4 regions of the Paenibacillus sp. PsM32 genome follow, and region 3 is predicted to be linked to each of the others. Evidence: riboswitches for the same ligand, from Rfam matches in the RefSeq annotation. Region 3 holds a riboswitch; each other region holds the start of a gene.
What was found. Region 3 has a riboswitch for cyclic di-AMP ahead of kdpF (K(+)-transporting ATPase subunit F). Riboswitches for the same ligand answer to the same signal wherever they lie in the genome.
Positions count from the first base shown of each region.

Region 1: another riboswitch for cyclic di-AMP. It lies ahead of QCD85_RS21960 (ubiquitin-like domain-containing protein); the one in region 3 lies ahead of kdpF (K(+)-transporting ATPase subunit F).
Region 2: another riboswitch for cyclic di-AMP. It lies ahead of QCD85_RS22270 (C40 family peptidase); the one in region 3 lies ahead of kdpF (K(+)-transporting ATPase subunit F).
Region 4: another riboswitch for cyclic di-AMP. It lies ahead of QCD85_RS11090 (hypothetical protein); the one in region 3 lies ahead of kdpF (K(+)-transporting ATPase subunit F).

Region 1 is NZ_JARUWY010000018.1:12,669-15,749, forward strand. It holds gene QCD85_RS21950 (HD domain-containing protein) at 1-189, shown strand, start outside; gene QCD85_RS21955 (TatD family hydrolase) at 237-1,004, shown strand; cyclic di-AMP (ydaO/yuaA leader) riboswitch at 1,200-1,423, shown strand; gene QCD85_RS21960 (ubiquitin-like domain-containing protein) at 1,747-2,865, shown strand; gene rnmV (ribonuclease M5) at 3,063-3,081, shown strand, end outside.
Region 2 is NZ_JARUWY010000019.1:34,571-37,651, reverse strand. It holds gene QCD85_RS22280 (hypothetical protein) at 1-278, shown strand, start outside; gene QCD85_RS22275 (GNAT family N-acetyltransferase) at 361-876, opposite strand; gene QCD85_RS22270 (C40 family peptidase) at 1,142-1,615, opposite strand; cyclic di-AMP (ydaO/yuaA leader) riboswitch at 1,628-1,767, opposite strand; gene QCD85_RS22265 (YwhD family protein) at 2,246-2,758, shown strand.
Region 3 is NZ_JARUWY010000010.1:99,193-102,273, forward strand. It holds gene QCD85_RS17975 (carboxypeptidase regulatory-like domain-containing protein) at 1-848, shown strand, start outside; cyclic di-AMP (ydaO/yuaA leader) riboswitch at 1,152-1,356, shown strand; cyclic di-AMP (ydaO/yuaA leader) riboswitch at 1,419-1,600, shown strand; gene kdpF (K(+)-transporting ATPase subunit F) at 1,849-1,929, shown strand; gene kdpA (potassium-transporting ATPase subunit KdpA) at 1,949-3,081, shown strand, end outside.
Region 4 is NZ_JARUWY010000004.1:225,235-228,315, forward strand. It holds gene QCD85_RS11080 (universal stress protein) at 76-726, opposite strand; gene QCD85_RS11085 (hypothetical protein) at 778-1,236, opposite strand; cyclic di-AMP (ydaO/yuaA leader) riboswitch at 1,647-1,824, shown strand; gene QCD85_RS11090 (hypothetical protein) at 1,946-2,341, shown strand; gene QCD85_RS11095 (oxidoreductase) at 2,423-3,081, shown strand, end outside.

The sequences.
Region 1 (3,081 bases), on a different contig from region 3:
CAAAATCGTATTCAAGAAATTTCAGAAGTATCGGATATTGTACGTTCAATCAGCGGTATTCATCGTGGTCGATATCATCTCTACTATCCGCAAGATAAATTGGAAAAAGTCATTCATCAGTTATCAGAAGAAGTAGCAGCAATATTTGAAAATAAAATCAATCCACCTCAAATGGAATTTGAAATCTAAAATAAAAGAAAAAAGTGTGTAAAACAGAGAAGGAGCGAGAAAAATATATGTTATTTGATACACATACTCACTTGGATTCGATTGAATTTGCCGATGATCGTAAAGAAGTCATTGAACGTGCTTATGCACAGGGTGTAACACGTATGATCAATGTGGGCTTCAACCGCGAAACGATTCCAACCACAATGGAATTGGTAGAAAGTTACGAATTTATATATGCAGCGATAGGTTGGCATCCTGTAGATGCGATTCATATGCAACCTGGTGATCTCGAATGGATCGAATCGTTATGCAAACATGAGAAAGTAGTCGCTATCGGTGAGATCGGTCTTGATTATCACTGGGATACTTCATCAAAAGAAGTGCAACACAAAGTATTACGTGAACAAATTGGTCTGGCACGCTCCATTCATATGCCGATTGTGATTCATAATCGTGATGCACACGAAGATATTGTAAAGATTTTACGTGAAGAAAATGCACATGAAGTCGGAGGAGTAATGCACTCTTTTTCAGGTAGCTGGGAAACAGCTAAAATGTGTCTTGATATGGGCTTCCATTTATCGTTTGGAGGACCGATTACATTCAAAAATGCGAAGCAACCTAAAGAGGTGTTACAAAAGGTTCCGAGGGACCGTCTTTTACTTGAAACAGATTCCCCATTTTTGACACCACATCCTTATCGTGGAAAACGAAATGAGTCCGGTTATGTGACACTTGTAGCAGAAGCGGCAGCAGCGTTAAAAGGGGTATCACTGGAAGAAATTAGTACAATTACAACTAAAAATGCACTGGAACGATTTGGCATTCGATGAAAAACAGAGTAAATCACGCAAAAAACATCGTTAAACGGATATATGAATAAATTATCATCAAAAAATCGAAGAATATGACAACTTTTTAACCATTTATTCAGAAAAACGTGCTTGCTCGTCGCTTTACATGAGGGTTGGGTTCGGGATATTATTTCATCAGTGATTTAATCTTGCTGTTATCACGCAAGATTCCATGATTCGGTCTCGCTGAGTTTCCTGCATAGGAAAACGGGGGAACCAACATATGTCTTCAAGCCATTATTATCAGAATACCGAAGTCATTATGTATGATTCCTTTTACAGGGTCTATGGGGTGAATTGGAGGTACTCGCGCCATGAGCGGAGGAGCCTTCAAAGGGCAAGCAATACAATGTGTCCGAATCCGACAGCTAACCCCGTAAGCGATGCAGAGGCAACCTCGTATTTTCTAACGTTTTCCGAACTGTATTCAAATACGTCGGAAGCCAAGGAAAAGTTGCTCTTGCTCTTTTCCAGAGGCTTCTTTTGTTTTGGGCAAAAGGAAAAGGTATAGAGATACGATATTTGAAGCTTGATCTTTCAGATATTAGGTATGTCCCTTAGACTGACCATGGCGCAGGCATTTTTGAACATCACGAAAGATTATCACACAGATTCGATAATCTTATGCTTACGATCAGCCTGTGAAAATTCTGTTATATAGTCGCGTCATATACAATTACGTCACAGCTAGACGGCGAGACTATGAAGGAGGACGGAAGAAGTGGCAATTGCTCCTTTCGAAAAAACCCATGGTTCGCGCTCATCCAGCATGTCTTATGCGCTGAGTTGGAAGCAACAAAATCTACGCTATGTATTGTGGGCTGCATTATTGGTTATCGCTCTTGCAGCGATGCTATTGTCCCTACTTTATAATCAAGCGGGTAAAAATATTTCTGTTGTCATTGACGGCAAAGCACAAACCGTGGAAACACGTAAATTGATGCTTTCTCAACTGCTTGATGAAAATCAAATTAAAGTGGCACCACAAGATAAAGTGTCAATGCCGATGAATGGCGCACTTCAAGACGGCGATAAAGTTTATATTAACCATGCGGTTGCAGTAAACATTACGGCAGATGGTGGCACGAAGAAAATCTATACCACCTCTAAGACAGTTGGTAACACATTGGAGCAAGCTGGATTAACATTGTCAGGTCAAGATCAACTTACACCAGCAATGGAATCTTCAGTTCATGACAATATGGATATCAAGATTGTTCGCACCAAATCGTTTGTAGCGAAAAAAGTTGTAAAGATTCCTTATCAAACTGTTAAAAAAACCGATGCTTCTATGGTTGAAGGTAAAACAAAGTTAGTACAAAGTGGTCAAACAGGTAAAGTGGTTCAATACATCGAGAAAGTATACGAAGATGGAGAATTCGTCTCCAAACGTATGGTTGATAAAAAAACAACCGCAAAAGTGCAAGATAAGATTGTAGCAATAGGCACCAAAAAAGAAGAGCCTAAGCTTCTTGCAGCTGCATCATCTAGTGGAGGTTCCAGTAATAGTACTTCCAAAGCAGGTGTAGATTTTTCTTATGCGAAAGTACTGAACAATGTATCTCTTACTGCTTATTCGTCTCAAGAACCTGGTCTAGGTACAGTGACTGCTTCTGGAGCACGTGTAACAGAAGGTCGTACGATTGCAGTCGATACGAGTGTCATTCCTATGGGATGGTGGGTATACATTGAAGGCATTGGCTTCCGCCGTGCTGAAGATACCGGTAGTGCTATTAACGGTAATAAAATCGACGTATATATAGACAGCTTGAGCCAAGCAAGAGCATTTGGACGTAAATCCGGTTACACTGTATATGTAATTGGTCCGGTTAAACCCTAGTCAGGGTGTTGATTGGGATAACGCCATTGCTTAAGCCCAGTCATCTGTTATATGATATAAATAATATTAACCATGAGCGTGAATAAGGAAAACAAAAAGAAGAGGAATATTCCTCTTCTTTTTGTTCTGTTAAGATCAATTTATAGTGAATAGATAGAGGTCATTATTTACAGAGTGAAGGGAAGCGTACAATCAACGTGATTAAAGAAGTGATTG
Region 2 (3,081 bases), on a different contig from region 3:
GAAGAGATTATGAAGAGATATTGAGTGATTTAACATCAGCAGTAGCCATGATTCCAGACAGTTATTTGTTTTTTGATATGGAACCTCAAGAGTGGGAAGTGCTTGCTGAAGGTGAACGAAATGAAGTAAATGAAGCGTTGGCAGAAGACTTATTTTTTGCGCTCGGTTCACAATCTATGATCCATGTAGGTAGTGGGGTCGTTATCTATGATGCAGATACACATCGCATTGATATTTTGATTGGCAAAGAAGAAATGACATTTGTGACCTTGATCTAACAAAAGATTAATAAAATACGTATATAGCAAAAGCACAGAGCAGATGAACTAGAAGATCATCTACGCTGTGCTTTTTGTTTGTTTATATATCAAGATAACGTGCATCAGTAGGTGCTTGATAGACCATACAATAAAAAGGCTTCATACCATCAGGCGTTCTACGCTCATACATATCTGTAATATAAAAGCCTGCTTTTTGATACGTACGAATAGCCCGCTGATTCCAGGTCAACACTTCCAGATCGATTTCGGCTGTCGCGTTACGGTTTTGAGCCGTTTTTACAATAGCTGCTACAAAATCTTCTCCATAACCATGACCACAAAGATCAGGACGCATACCAATCCCTAAGCGTATCGTATCTCCTAATGGAAAAAGTTGAGCAAATCCGGCTAACTGTTCTGTCTGATCCAATACCGATACATACTGTTGTTGCCGAATCTCAGGATCACCGAACTCAATCCCTAATTCTTTCATTTGATCCCAGGGCATCCAGCCGTAGATATTATAAGGAGGATCATATATCCATGTACATACTTGGGCAGCATGTTGTTCTGTCAAAGGAATCGTATGAAAAATAGAATGTGACAGTGAGCTCATGACATAACCTCCTCTGACTGTACTTTATATATACCATAAAAAAAACTTAAAAAATTTGCAATATCCTGTTTACCATAATTACGAGTAGGTTAATAATAAGTAGACATAATTATAAAGAACAATTGATATAAATTTATTATTTTATGTAACCTATTGGATGTTTAATACGTCTTACTTATATAGGAACATAAAAAAACCACTAAAGATTCTGGCGGGAATCTTCAATGGTTTATAGGTTCATTTATATGAGTTGTAAATACGATGATTAATTGTCAGTTGCGAAGGTGTTATATGTGGAATCGCTCATAACACGTTTAGCACCAACGTAACGATTTTGATAGTAATCCATGCTCAAACTGTCAATTCTCACACCTTTGGAAGTAGAAGCGTGTGCGAAGTTACCATTTCCTACATAAACTGCTACATGTGAAACGCCAGCCCCAGTAGTATTGAAAAATAACAGATCTCCAGCAATTAAATCACTTTTTGATACAGGCTCGCCTACTTGATATTGAGAGCTAGATTGGCGAGGAAGATCAATGTTCATTTTGCTGAATACATATTGTGTAAATCCCGAGCAGTCAAAACCGCTAAAAGATGTTCCACCAATACGATAAGGTGTTCCAATAGCTCCATCGATAACTTGATCCATTTTAGAATCTGCATGCGCACTTGTTACTCCAAGTGACGTAAATGCAATAGCAAGTCCCATTACTGCGGCTGTTAGTTTCTTTTTCATGTTCAAAATCAATTGTCCCCTTCCAATTGCCTACGAGGTTAGCTTAAGGATTCGGTAGAAGGTATTCCCCTATGATCCCTCCGAAACAAGATCAATTCACCCAAAACGGTTCCCCCGTTTCCCGGTACCACGGAATTTGGCTCAAAGCTTGGTGTGTACCGTACACGGATCATTACGACAAAACGACAAAATTTTCAGTTGCTATAAAGGTTACAGCATTTAGTTTTAAAGTTTACAAAGTTGTTACTAAAATCTCACTGGATTTATTCTACCAGAGGTTTTTTACTTTGGCAAACGTTTATTCATCTGTTTTTAAGATTTACTTTTGTATTTTAGTATTAAATCTCTGTGAAACCCTACGGTTATCGTCTTTTTAAAAGTTAAAAAATTTTAATCTTTTGCTCATATAGTGGCGTTTGATGAAGAATTGTGATCACTATATATACTTTATTCGGTTCGTCGATCCCAATAATGAACGTTTTTTTCCTTTTTTTATGAAAATTGATGACAATAATCGACTTTATTGGCTTTTAAGGCAATATTCGATACAATATGAATAATAAATCGAACCATAAATCTATGTATAATAACCTTATTTATACTGACCCCACAAAGGAGTATTTGAACGATATGGATGAAAATCAACCAAGTAAAAAGTCGATGTCACTTAATATTGTAAGTAGTAGTGCAAAAAGCAGTAAACACAAAGGTTTTGGAGCAGGAGCGATTAACCTCAATAATGTGTCCCCTATCATTATAGACCATGGCGAAGCAAAAATCGATGTTGGTGCAATGCACGCCAAAAGTAAAGTAGAAAAAGGGATCAAATTTACGACTAACCGCGAAGAAGTAAATGGCGGTCGTCAAGTATGGTTAGTATGGGTAGCAGTCGATAAATTAGCTGAAGGTGTCAATTATGCTGGTGCTACAGCTTGCGAAATGTGGATTAATGAAGAAGAGAAAAAAGGCTGGAAAATCCTCGCAGAGCATGTGAACAAATTGGATTATGCTATCAAGCGTCGCATTATGTTAGAAGGTTTGGGAAGCGAAGAAAAAGCTGCACTTAAAAAATTATTGGTCGCTCATAACAAAGAATGGTGGAACCAATCTTCTGAAGAGTTTAAAACAGCATTAGAAGGTTAATAATACTTTATATAGTCTACTATTTACACAAAAGACCGACGACCCTCAGATCGTCGGTCTTTTATTATTCGTAGTGTTTTGAAGCATTCTCCAAATATGTAGCTTCTATAGAAGAATTATATTTTAAAAGCAATTATTCAGGATTCAAAATAGTAGGATTATCTTTATTTATATCATATAATAACAAGTAAAATATGGTAAAAAAGGTTGTGAATACAATGCGTCTTTTTCTGCCCTTACCAAAATTGGAAATTTGCTTTCTTCTATCGATAAAGCCTTGCTATAATTAAGATAAAGTTATCATCGTAAGAAGCTGTCCCTTG
Region 3 (3,081 bases):
GTCATATTGCCAAAGCAGGCTATTATTTTATTAGAGTGAGTTCTTATCAAGGAGCAGATACAACTAATCCATTTACAGTATTTGCTGTAACATCGGATACGTATGATGCTAATGAACCTGACGATAATCCATGGTTAGCCAAAGATCGCGGAGCTGCTCCTTTTGTCAGTACACAGAATATTGATAACAGCTTTGATGAAGATTGGACAAAAGTCACTTTGACAGCTCAGTCTAAAATGAATTTGCGTTTAGACAACACCTCGACGTATGGAACATATCAGTTACAGCTATTTAATGCTAATCTAGTGAGTCAAGGAACACTTGCCCAGAATACCAATGGTCAAGTTACATTACCTGCGGGCACTTATTATATTCAAGTATTAGCACCTTCGACATTCGATCTCACTAAACCATACAAATTATCTGTTAATTATCAGACAGCAGATGTCTCAAGAGTGACTGTTAGCGATATTACTACAGATGGTGGTCTCTATGGATTTATTGATTATGGACAAGGTAAAAAGTGGCGTGTGAAAAGCAATATTGTGATTACCGGTCGTGCATTTGATGCAACAGGTACTCCTGTAGGGAATGCTATAGTAACTACCAATATCACGACTATTTTAAATGGCAAAGTAATTTCTGGAACAGCTACTACGGATGGGTATGGTAATTTTACAATGCCTGTCTATATTAATAACCCGGGTGTAGGACAATATACATTCCAATCATCTCGGTACAGACATTACTATGATGTAGTCAGAATCCAATTTTTCAACAATGGAAAACAACTTAATTCAGACATCAGCACGTTGTACCATTTTGCTTATGAAATTTATACAGGTTGACATAACAAGGCAAAATAATAGGATGTTGCGTAACAAATGACATAATCGTTTTCAGAATTTACTGCAAAACAATGATGAATATCATGTAACTAAAATAAAAAAGTAGATAAACGATGAAAAAGAGAGAAAATAGGAGCCTGAGATAGATAACTTTTCAATAGTTATCTGAAAATGAAAGCTGTGATGATTCACAGCTTTTTTTGCGTCTTTTCTCAGCTTTACAGTTGACAAGGACAGGCGTATTATTCATTGCAGGCAGTTGATGAATACGATTCAGCAACTGATATAAATGAAGTTTCCAATGTTTGTTGATCGCTGAGTTTTCGGTATTAACCGAAAAACGGGGGAACCAAATTGCGATTTCACAAAACGGTGTGAGAGCCGGAATGTGAATCGTTGGGGTGAATCTGCATACTGACTTAACCATGGTATAGTCAGACAATGCAGTAGGGCGACTCTCACCGCCCGAATCCGACAGCTAACCTCGTAAGCGTGGATTAGGAGAGAAGTGTGAAGCTTGTGCCGATCTGACACAGTGTAATACGACTCTGTGTTTTTTGATATGTTAACAATGTCACAACGCTTAATTTTCATATGCATATGAAAAGCGGGGGAACCAACCGTTGATGAAGATAACTGATACGAAGAGTCAGTTACTACACAACATGGGGTGAATTCCGGTATCTACCGGAACGGGCGATCTTCCAGCCCGAATCCGACAGCTAACTCCGTAAGCGTATAGGGGAGAACTCCTAACCAGCAACTCGGCAGGTACACGATAAGTGTGCGTGTTTGTAGAGGCCTGGGGAAAAGTTCTGCTTTTCTCCAGGCTTCTTTTTTTATGCCTTTTTTAGCAAATGATTACTTACAAAATGAATGCAGGGAGTCTTACACACATGATGGATATACTGATGATTGGTTTAATGGTGATCATGACTTTAGGGTTGAGCGGGTTGCTGCAATGGGCATCTGTAGCTATCGGAGAAAGAAGGAATAAGCGATGACTTGGCTGCTGTGGATTATTATTGGTGGATTAACAATCTATCTATGTTATGCATTGATTTATCCAGAAAAATTCTAATGGGTCAGGGGAGAACATCGTGAGTATCTTTTCATATATCGGAATTGCAGTCACTATTATCATCGCTATAATTATTGCTCGGCCAACCGGACATTATATTGCTTATGCTTTTGAAAATAAACCCAATCGCTTGGATCGTTGGTTTTATCCGATAGAGAAATGGATTTACAGGTTCGGCGGTATCAAAAATGAAAATCAAACATGGAAACAGTATGCAGGAGCAGTTCTGATCAGTAATTCAGTGATATTGCTGATTACGTACATGATCTTTCGTTTCCAACATATTTTACCAATGAATCCAGCAGGGATTACCAATATGAGTCCTGATCTGGCATTTAATACAGCGATTAGTTTTATTACAAATACCAATTTACAACATTATAGTGGAGAAAGCGGATTGTCTTTATTTTCACAGATGACAGCGATCATCTTTATGATGTTTGTATCGCCGGCAACAGGGATTGCAGTCGCTATTGCATTTATTAGAGGAATCACAGGTAAGCCACTCGGCAATTTCTTTACAGATCTCGTACGAGCAATCACACGAATCTTGTTACCATTAGCATTTGTGATGGCAATTGTATTTGTAGGATTAGGTGTACCGCAGACATTGCATACTTTAATCACTGCGCAGACGTTACAAGGAACAGAGCAACAGATTGGTACCGGCCCTATAGGATCATTTCTAGCGATCAAAGAATTAGGTAACAATGGTGGCGGATATTTTGGAGCCAACTCTGCTCATCCTTTTGAAAATCCGGGCGGATTCAGTAACATGTTACAGATGTTAATGATGTTACTTGTACCGATGTCACTTCCATTTACGTATGGTAAAATGGTCGGCAACTCCAAACAAGGTAGAGTATTATTTGTATCCATGGTGATGATGTTTGTCGTCATGCTTAGTGTGTCTCTTGTCAGTGAATCTCAAGGGAATCCATTGATTAATCAATTAGGTATTCAACATCAGTCTGGATCGATGGAAGGGAAAGAAGTACGGTTAGGTGAAGCACAATCTTCATTCTACTCTGTCGTCACAACCGCTTCAGAGACAGGTGCTGTCAATAACATGCATGACACGTTAACACCTATTGGCGGATTGATTTCACTTGGGAATATGATGCTTAATACGGTATTTGGCGGTTCTGGTGT
Region 4 (3,081 bases), on a different contig from region 3:
GCAAATTACCTGCAACCCTTTGATAGATGAAGAAATTGCAGGCTAAGAGTGAGTGTCTTTTTTACATGTGCTATATTACACCGAATGAGGTTCCAATACCAATTCATCAATCAACTTGCCTTTGAATACTTTCAGATATTGATATTGCCCGTCGATACATAATTTGAGCAACCCGTTATCGAAGTCTGTATGCATATCTTTGAAAAAGATACCTTCTGTAATGATCGGTCGACCATGCGTCTCATACGCAATTTCGTATCCGCGCGAAGTCTGAATCACGTCTACATCTACACCTTGTTCATGGGTTTCTTCGAGATGGGCTTGCATACGCTGTACCGCTACAATATGTAGATCGATCGCTCCCAGCTTTTCCAGTAGGTCGTTTACGATCGAACCTTTTATAATTTCTTGCCAGCGAGTCTGAGCCGATTGTCCAATAATAAGTTGTGTAATATCATGTTGTTGAGCGGTAGAAGTAATAATATCAGCCGCTTCTTGTCCGTTACTTTCTAAAAGCACAAAATGACCGCCAGCTTCTTCTGTTAATTTACGCCATAACGCTACATAGTTCTCTTGTTGTTGATCCATTTCATCGAGAGGTTGATCGATTACACTTAATACACAAAGTGGAGACTGAATAAGTTGAGATAAATGAATACCACGCCTGATCAATCGTTCTCCATTGGGTCCATAATACACACAGACCATAATCTTTTCAGAATTCAAGCTAGATACACTCCTTTATTGAGGTAGTTATGATCCATTAACCATAATTATTTAAAAGGAATAATAAGCGATTGTATAATCTAACAAAAAAGCATGATTCACCAGTATATCAGAAGATGCCCATACATCGGGCGGATCTTGTAGTCGATTGCATAGATCAGTTAAAGCCTCTACCATCACCTGACTACGTACATCTCCCCAGCTAGCATGATGTTGAGCGATATGAGATTGTGCTTGCTGTAACGAGCATTTTTTCAGCGTAGAGAATACCCGGCACCATTTCACCAGGTCTAAATGTTGAACCTGATCGGTAAACGAATATTCCGCCCAACCGGTAATCCCATGACTTGCTATTTTTAACAGCCCACAATGCAGATACCCATCCATATCAGGTAACGCGAGCAGATGATTATCATACTGGAACACTTCAATCGAATGAATATGATGTATAGCCAGATCCACCGTGGATACAGTGTTGCTAGCAGGCGCTATCGGCGAAATTAAACTCATCTCAAATCTACACTCCTTCAAATAAAATCGCTATCTCTATACATAGTAAAACCAGATAAATCAGTAGCCGGCACACTTTTTTGATGTCAGATATTGTTAGCAATCATAGTACCGTTAAGGGTAGAAGTAAAATCAAATCTAAGCTTTTAATAGGCGTTATATGCTTGAAAATAACGATGTAATCGGATTCATTGGACTCAATCACGTTCTAATGGCTATCATGCTCGCTGATGCAACCTTTTATATAAATACTGCGCAAACAGCAGAAAAAAAGGATGGAATGATGCAAATAAGAGCATACTGCTCAAAAGATAAAGGAATTGATTCAAATTCACTCCTTATGAAGAGTCAGACTGCTTTACAAACGAAAAAGGCGGGCGTATGATTTCATTCAAGTTCATTACAGCTTAATGACTGAAAGGCTAAATCTAGACCTTTCAGAAAGCGGGGGAACCATACGAATAGACAGGGTATTACAAGATCTATTCAGGGGTGAATCAGAGATGACAGCTCAGGCTGATCTATCTGTAGGGAGACTCTTACTTCCGAATCCGTCAGCTAACCTCGTAAGCTGCAATAAGAGAGACGACAACAGTCATCTATGCCATTATCAGGGGCTTTTTTGCTCCTGTCTTAGAAGCTGATGAAGAGGTCCTCTTCTAACGGCTTTTTTTTGTTGTCTACAATGAGTGGAGGAGCGCGAACACGCATGGAGTACGAACAGGAATTTGTACTGGTATCGCCTGCTACAGTAGCAGGGGAGCAATTTATTCAATTACTCAAAGTTAAAAAAATACCGTTTGCTATTATAGTGAACAGTCAGGCAGATCAGATTCGATTTGAAAAGATAGGTATTGAGCATATTCTAGTAATAGATACTCAGCGACAAGACTTATGGCGTATCCCGCAATTGAATATTGGCAAAATCTATTTATTTGAACGTAGTCTACCGTTATGTTGTCGTTATATCCAGATCTGTCGTGCATGGACATCTGATAAGCTATATGTCATTACAGAAGGCAGCCAATCACGCTTAATTTATCGTGGTTTGGGTGCAGATTATATTATTCATACCAATGGAAGTAGCGCTTCGTTTTTATTATAAAAAAAGACTGCTGATCCAACGATCATTTTATTTTGCAATTTGTCGGTGATATCTTGATAATAAAGAAGATAGAGAACCAAGATGATGCGCAGAATGGAGATGATCGTTGTGATCGGTAAAACAGCACTCGTCGCTGGAGCAACAGGTCTTGTGGGCAAAAAGTTGTTGCGTCAGTTATTAGATAGCACAGAATATACACGAGTGATTGCTCTTGTCCGCGAACCTGTGCAACAACTACAACATCTGAAGTTGCAACAGATCGTAGTGGATTATCATAGATTAGAAGATTATCGAGCAGAGATGAAAGCAGATGATGTTTTTTGCTGTCTCGGTACAACGATTAAGCAAGCAGGAACGCAAGCGCAGATGATCGAGATTGATGTATTGTATCCTGTGTCTGTCGCTATGGTGGCGTACAAACAAGGAGCCAAGCAGTTTATCGTGATCAGCTCGATGGGCGCTGATCCCAAATCCAGTATTTTTTATACACGTACCAAAGGAGATATGGAGCAACGGTTACAACAAGTTGGTTATTCTTCATTATCGATTGTTCGCCCCTCTTTATTGCTAGGCAAACGCAAAAATAGCCGCGCAGGAGAGCAATTCGGTGCTGTAGTCTCTCAAGCACTATCATTTCTAATGATAGGTCCTCTCCGCAAATATCGAGGTATCGAAGCAAGTGACGTTGCACGAGCGATGTATCGGATCGCTCAGACCTCCAAGTCAGGTACTCACATATA